DNA from 3 places in the Micromonospora sp. NPDC050980 genome. Region 3 is predicted to be linked to each of the others. Evidence: predicted binding sites of a transcription regulator. Region 3 holds the regulator's gene; each other region holds the start of a gene.
The links. Region 3 encodes HrcA, which represses chaperone genes, less so after heat shock. Its sites were predicted from a motif close to GGTTNGCACNCTCNNNNNGAGNGTGCNAACC; they were not measured.

Region 1 (2,266 bases), on a different contig from region 3:
TCAGCGCGTGGTCCAGGCCGGGCGCCACCTTGACCACGGTGCGCGGCACCCGCGCGGCCAGCCCGGTGACGAAGTCCCACGGCGGCGAGTAGGCGTTCGGGTCGAAGATGCGCCGTCCGGTGCCGGCCCGCCGCCGCGCCGGGTCGCAGAACGCGCCGTCGATCCGGCGCACGTCGAACGCGGTGGCGTCGCCGCACTCGATCGTGACCAGCGCGGCCAGCCCGGCCGCCTCGGCGTTCGCGGCGGCCATCGCGGCGGTCGTCGGGTCGGCCTCCACCCCGTACACCCGGATGCCGGCGCGGGCCGCGGCGAGCGCGTCGGCGCCCAGGCCGCAGCCGAGGTCGGCGAGGCTGGTCACGCCCGCGGCGCGCAGCCGGGCGGCCCGCCGGTCCGCGACCACCCGGCGGGTGGCCTGCTCCAGCCCGGCCCGGGTGAGGAACATCCCGGCCGCCGCCGGGCCGAACTTGCCGGCCGCCCGGCGGCGCAGCTCCGCCTGGGTCAGTGCCGCCGCCGCGAGCCCGCCGGGGATGCCGGCCGAGCGCAGCGCCGCCGCCGCGACCAGGGGGTCGCCGCCGGCCACCTCCGCCGCCGCGGCGAGCGCGGCCGACCCCGCGGGGGTACGCAGCGCGGTGAGCTGGTCGAGTTCCACCCGTCCATTCTCCCGACCCCTTCCCGGGGCGACACGTTGGGCGAGCCGCTGGCACTCTCCTTGACGGAGTGCTAGCCGAGGAATAACCTGCGATTAGCACTCTCACCCTGAGGGTGCCAACCTTCGGGCCCTGGTGTCCGGGGGTTGAACGCCAGGCGGACCGGCACCCGCGACGACGGCCCCGCCCGGTGGCATGTGGCAGATTGACGCTGGTCGGCATGCCGACCGGTAACGACACCAAGTACCCCAGGAGGGTATGCCCGTGACTACCGCGACCAAGGTTGCGATCAAGCCGCTCGAGGACCGCATCGTGGTGCAGGCGAACGAGGCCGAGACCACCACCGCCTCGGGCATCGTGATCCCCGACACCGCCAAGGAGAAGCCGCAGGAGGGCACCGTCCTCGCTGTCGGCCCGGGCCGGATCGACGACAAGGGCAACCGCGTGCCGGTCGACGTGAAGGTCGGCGACACCGTTCTCTACTCGAAGTACGGCGGCACCGAGGTCAAGTACGCCGGCGAGGAGTACCTGGTGCTCTCCGCCCGCGACGTCCTCGCGGTCATCGAGAAGTAAGCAACCGATCAGTGTCGTTGCCCCGGTCCGGCTCGCCGGGCCGGGGCAACGTCGCTTCGAAGGGATACTGATGGCAAAGATCCTGAGCTTCTCGGATGACGCCCGGCACCGGCTCGAGCACGGTGTCAACGCCCTCGCGGACGCGGTCAAGGTCACCCTCGGCCCCCGCGGGCGCAACGTCGTCCTGGACAAGAAGTTCGGTGTGCCCACGATCACCAACGACGGCGTGACCATCGCCAAGGAGATCGAGCTCACCAACCCCTACGAGAACCTCGGCGCGCAGCTGGTCAAGGAGGTGGCGACCAAGACCAACGACGTCGCCGGCGACGGGACCACCACCGCGACCGTGCTGGCCCAGGCCATGGTCCGCGAGGGCCTGCGCAACGTGGCCGCCGGCACCAACCCGACCGGCCTGAAGCGGGGCATCGACGCTGCCGCCGCGAAGGTTTCCGAGGCGCTGCTCGGCAAGGCCGTCGAGGTCGCCAGCAAGGAGTCGATCGCGCACGTGGCGACCGTCTCCGCGCAGGACGCCACGATCGGCGAGCTGATCGCCGAGGCGATGGAGCGGGTCGGCCGCGACGGTGTGATCACCGTCGAGGAGGGCTCCGCGCTCACCACCGAGCTGGAGGTGACCGAGGGGCTCCAGTTCGACAAGGGCTTCATCTCGCCCAACTTCGTCACCGACGCGGAGGGGCAGGAGTCGGTCCTGGAGGACCCGTACATCCTGATCACCACGCAGAAGATCTCGGCGATCGAGGAGCTGCTGCCGCTGCTGGAGAAGGTCCTCCAGAACAACAAGCCGCTGCTCATCATCGCCGAGGACGTCGAGGGCCAGGCCCTGTCCACGCTGGTCGTCAACGCCATCCGCAAGACCGTCAAGGTCTGCGCGGTGAAGGCCCCTGGCTTCGGCGACCGTCGCAAGGCGATGCTGCAGGACATGGCGATCCTGACCGGCGCCGAGTTGGTCGCCCCGGAACTGGGCTACAAGCTCGACCAGGTCGGCCTGGAGGTGCTCGGCACCGCCCGGCGCGTCGTGGTCGACAAGG
Region 2 (2,266 bases), on a different contig from region 3:
GCCCGCCCAGCTTCGGGCCGGGCGGTCCGACCCAGCCCGGGTACGGCCCGCCGCCGTCCGGCTGGGGCTGGCCCGCCGGTCCGGCGTACCCCGGTCAGCCGTTCCCCGGCGCGACCTATCCCGCGCCGCCGGCGCCCGGCGGTCCGTACGGCTGGTATCCGGGCCTCGACCCGAACGATCCGCTGGTCAACCCGCCCCACGCGGGCGTCGGCGGCTGGTTCGCGCGATGTGTGGACGCGGTACGCCGGGGTTGGCGGCAACTCCTGCCGATCCTGCTGCTCACCCAGGGTGTCCCGGCGGCGGCGATCTCCGTCCTCGCGATCTTCCTCGTCCCCACCGACCAGTTCGTGACCGGCTCGGACGGCGCGCCGGTGCTGCCGGACGGCTACCTGGAGCAGATGCTGACGTTCTACGGCGCGGTCCTGCTCGCCGCCCTGGTCCTCAGCCCGCTGCAGGCCGTCGGTTGGGGCGCGGGCACCTGGGTGGTCGCCCGGCAGGCGGCCGGTGAGCCGGCGGGGGCGGGCGCCGCGCTGCGGTACGGGCTGCGCCGCTCGCCCGGTCTCTGGGGCTGGACGATCGTCGTCTCGCTGCTGATCACGGTCGGCGCCTGTCTCTGCCTGCTGCCCGGCATCTACGCCGGGTTCGTGCTCGCGCTGTTCGGGCCGGTCCAACTGTTCGAGCGGCAGGATCCGATCGGGCGGGCCTGGCGGATGTTCCACCGGCGGTTCGGCACGGTGCTGGGCCGGGTGGCGCTGGTCGTCTGCGCGCTGGTCGCGGCGAGCCTGCTGGACTTCGTGCTGAGCGCGGTGAGCGGTGCGCTGTTCGGCACCGATCCGACGGCGACGGCGGGCACCACGGCCGGTGCGGTGACGCTTGCGGTGCTCGCCGCCGTGCTGGCCGTGCCGGCCTACCTCGCGCAACTCGTCGGGCTGGTCGTCGCGTACGCCGAGCAGCGGGCCCACGAAGGCCCGGTGAACGCGGCCCGACTGGCTGCGGAACTCGGCTGAGCGGCGGCATCGTGCTTGCACTCGGCTAGGGAGAGTGCTAAACAAGTCATTGGCACTCGCGTACGGTGAGTGCCAATGGTCGGGGCGGTAGGGCCACGGCCGCGCCGGCGTCGCAGGAGGCGTCGGAGCGGAACGGGGCCGGTCGTCGCGGGCTGTCCGGCCCGACCGAGGAGGACGTCGTCGTCGCCAGGTGGCGACGTCCCCAAGGTGCGTACACCAGACGGCCCATCCGGGCATCCCGGGTGGCCCGTGAGTGTCCAGGAGGACAACGCCGTATGGCCAAGATGATCGCGTTCGACGAAGAGGCGCGCCGCGGCCTCGAGCGGGGCATGAACCAGCTCGCCGACGCCGTGAAGGTGACGCTCGGCCCGAAGGGCCGCAACGTCGTGCTCGAGAAGAAGTGGGGTGCCCCCACCATCACCAACGATGGTGTGAGCATCGCCAAGGAGATCGAGCTCGAGGACCCGTACGAGAAGATCGGCGCCGAGCTGGTCAAGGAGGTCGCGAAGAAGACCGACGACGTCGCCGGTGACGGCACGACGACGGCGACCGTCCTGGCCCAGGCCCTGGTTCGCGAGGGTCTGCGCAACGTGGCCGCCGGCGCCAACCCGATGGCCCTGAAGCGGGGCATCGAGGCCGCCGTGGCCAACGTCTCGGAGGAGCTGCTCAAGCTCGCCAAGGACGTGGAGACCAAGGAGCAGATCGCCTCCACCGCCTCCATCTCCGCCGCTGACCCCAGCGTCGGTGAGATCATCGCCGAGGCGATGGACAAGGTGGGCAAGGAAGGCGTCATCACCGTCGAGGAGAGCAACACCTTCGGCCTGGAGCTTGAGCTCACCGAGGGCATGCGCTTCGACAAGGGCTACATCTCCGCCTACTTCATGACCGACCCGGAGCGTATGGAGGCCGTCTTCGACGACCCCTACATCCTGATCGTCAACAGCAAGATCTCGTCGGTGAAGGACCTGCTCCCGATCCTGGAGAAGGTCATGCAGTCGGGCAAGCCGCTGCTGATCATCGCCGAGGACCTGGAGGGCGAGGCCCTGGCGACCCTGGTGGTCAACAAGGTCCGTGGCACCTTCAAGTCGGTCGCCGTCAAGGCTCCGGGCTTCGGTGACCGCCGCAAGGCCATGCTGACCGACATCGCCATCCTCACCGGTGGCCAGGTCATCAGCGAGGAGGTCGGCCTCAAGCTGGACGCCGTCAACCTCGACATGCTGGGCCGCGCCCGCAAGGTCGTGGTGACCAAGGACGAGACC
Region 3 (2,266 bases):
CGTGGGTCCGCTCGTGGATCTCGACGTAGAGGTCGCCGGCGGTGCCGCCGCCCGGGCCGACCTCGCCCTGCTGGGCCAGCCGGATCCGCATGCCGTCCTCGACCCCGGCCGGGATCTTGACGGTCAGCGAGCGCCGGGTGCGGACCCGGCCGTCGCCGGCGCAGGTCGGGCAGGGGTGCGGGATCGTGGTGCCGTAGCCCTGGCAGACGGTGCACGGCCGGGCGGAGACCACCTGGCCGAGGAACGTCCGCTGCACCGACTGCACCTCGCCGCGGCCCCCGCACGCCTCGCAGGTGGCCAGGTGGGTGCCGGCGGCGGTGCCGGCGCCGGAACAGGTGGTGCAGAGCACCGCGGTGTCGACGGTGATCGGCGCCTCGACGCCGAACGCGGTCTCGTTGAGGTCCAGCTCCAGGCGCAGGATCGCGTCGGCGCCCGGCCGGGTGCGCGGCCGGGGGCCCCGGCTGCCGCCGGCCGCACCGCCGAAGAACGCGTCCATGATGTCCTGGAAGCCGACGAACGGGCCGGCCCCGCCCGGGCCGCCCGGGCCCGCGCCGCCGCCACCCGGGGCGAGCGGGTCGCCACCCAGGTCGACGATCTGCCGCTTCCGATCGTCCGAGAGGACCTCGTACGCGGCGTTGATGTCCTTGAACTTCTCCTGTGCCTCCGGGTCCGGATTGACGTCCGGGTGGTACTGCCGCGCCAGCTTGCGGTAGGCACGCTTGATGTCGTCGTCGGAGGCGTCCCGGCTCACGCCGAGAATGCCGTAGTAGTCCCTGGCCACTGCGTTCGGTGTCCTCATGTTCGTCTCGCGTCTCGCCGGTCGTCGGCCGCAGCCGGCCGTCGGCCCTGACTGGTCAGTTCTGGGCCAGCAGCTCGCCCACGTAGCGTGCCACGGCCCTCACCGTGGCGATATTGCCGGGGTAGTCCATCCGGGTCGGCCCGAGCACGCCGAGCCCACCGACGATTGTGCTGCCCGGGCCGTAACCGGTGCTGACCACCGACGCGGCCCGCAGGTTGTCGACCTCGTTCTCGTCGCCGATGAGCACCCGGGTGGTGCTCGGCTCGGCCTCGCCGATCAGCTTGAGCAGCACGACCTCCTCCTCGAGCGCCTCGAGGATGGGCCGCAGCGAGCCCTGGAAGTCGAGCAGGCCGCCCCGGGTGAGGTTGGCCTGCCCGGCGAGCGCGAGCCGTTCCTCGTGCCGTTCGACGAGCGTCTCCAGCAGCACCGTGGAGAGCGTGGTCATGGCCGGTCGCAGGTGCGGAACGGACTCCTCGACCAACGCCTGCACCAGCGGCGGCGTCTCGGCGAGCTGGGTGCCGACCAGCTTCTCGTTGACCAGCCGGCGCAGGTCCGTCACGTCGTCGGCGGGGATCGGGGCGGGCAGCTCGACCAGCCGCTGCTCCACCCGCCCGGTGTCGGCGATCATCACGACCATCAGCCGGGTGGTGGAGATCGGCACCAGCTCCAGGTGGCGCACCTTGGACCGGGCCAGGCTGGGATATTGCACCACCGCGACCTGCCGGGTGAGCTGGGCCAGCAGCCGGACCGTGCGGTGCACCACGTCGTCGAGGTCGACCGCGCCGACCAGGAAGCGCTCGATCGCCCGGCGCTCGGCCGGGCTGAGCGGCTTGACCCGGGAGAGCCGGTCGACGAAGAGGCGGTAGCCGCGGTCGGTGGGCACCCGGCCGGCACTGGTGTGCGGCTGCCGGATGTAACCCTCCTCCTCCAGCACCGCCATGTCGTTGCGCACGGTCGCCGGCGAGACGCCGAGCTGGTGCCGCTCGACCAGGGCCCGGCTGCCCACCGGCTCCTGCGTGGCGACGTAGTCCTCGACGATGGCACGCAGCACGGCGAGCTTGCGGTCGTCGAGACCCATCTCCCCCACCTCCTGACGCACCTCGGCCCGGCGACGCGCGGCATCCGCCGGGCGGCTGGCACTCGACTGTAGCGAGTGCCAGTCTACGTCGGCACCCCCACCGACGCGATGATCAGTGGCGCACCCCCGGTCCGACCCGCCGGGACGGCCCGGCGCGCCGGGGCCGAACAGCCCTGGTGCCGCTTGCTCCCGGGACCTACGGTGACGTGCATGACTGAACCTCCTCGCCCGCCCGGAGCGGGGGATCCCAACCCCCAGCCCGACCCGACCTCACCGTCGGCGCCCTACGGCTCGTCGCCGGCCGACGAGCCGCCCACCGCACCACTGTCCGGCGCGCCGGCCGGAGGCGGCTATCCCCCGCCCGGTGGCTATCCGCCCCCGGGCGGCCA

Region 1: the regulator HrcA is predicted to act here: its motif matches at 741-771, upstream of groES (co-chaperone GroES).
Region 2: the regulator HrcA is predicted to act here: its motif matches at 1,055-1,085, upstream of groL (chaperonin GroEL).

What each region holds. Positions count from the first base shown of each region.
Region 1 is NZ_JBFAGS010000001.1:265,162-267,427, reverse strand. Features, by position in the region: gene AB0H28_RS01245 (methyltransferase domain-containing protein) at 1-649, opposite strand, end outside; gene groES (co-chaperone GroES) at 906-1,220, shown strand; gene groL (chaperonin GroEL) at 1,291-2,266, shown strand, end outside.
Region 2 is NZ_JBFAGS010000001.1:576,446-578,711, reverse strand. Features, by position in the region: gene AB0H28_RS02850 (hypothetical protein) at 1-1,007, shown strand, start outside; gene groL (chaperonin GroEL) at 1,283-2,266, shown strand, end outside.
Region 3 is NZ_JBFAGS010000006.1:246,802-249,067, forward strand. Features, by position in the region: gene dnaJ (molecular chaperone DnaJ) at 1-781, opposite strand, end outside; gene hrcA (heat-inducible transcriptional repressor HrcA) at 855-1,877, opposite strand; gene AB0H28_RS12935 (DUF4870 domain-containing protein) at 2,088-2,266, shown strand, end outside.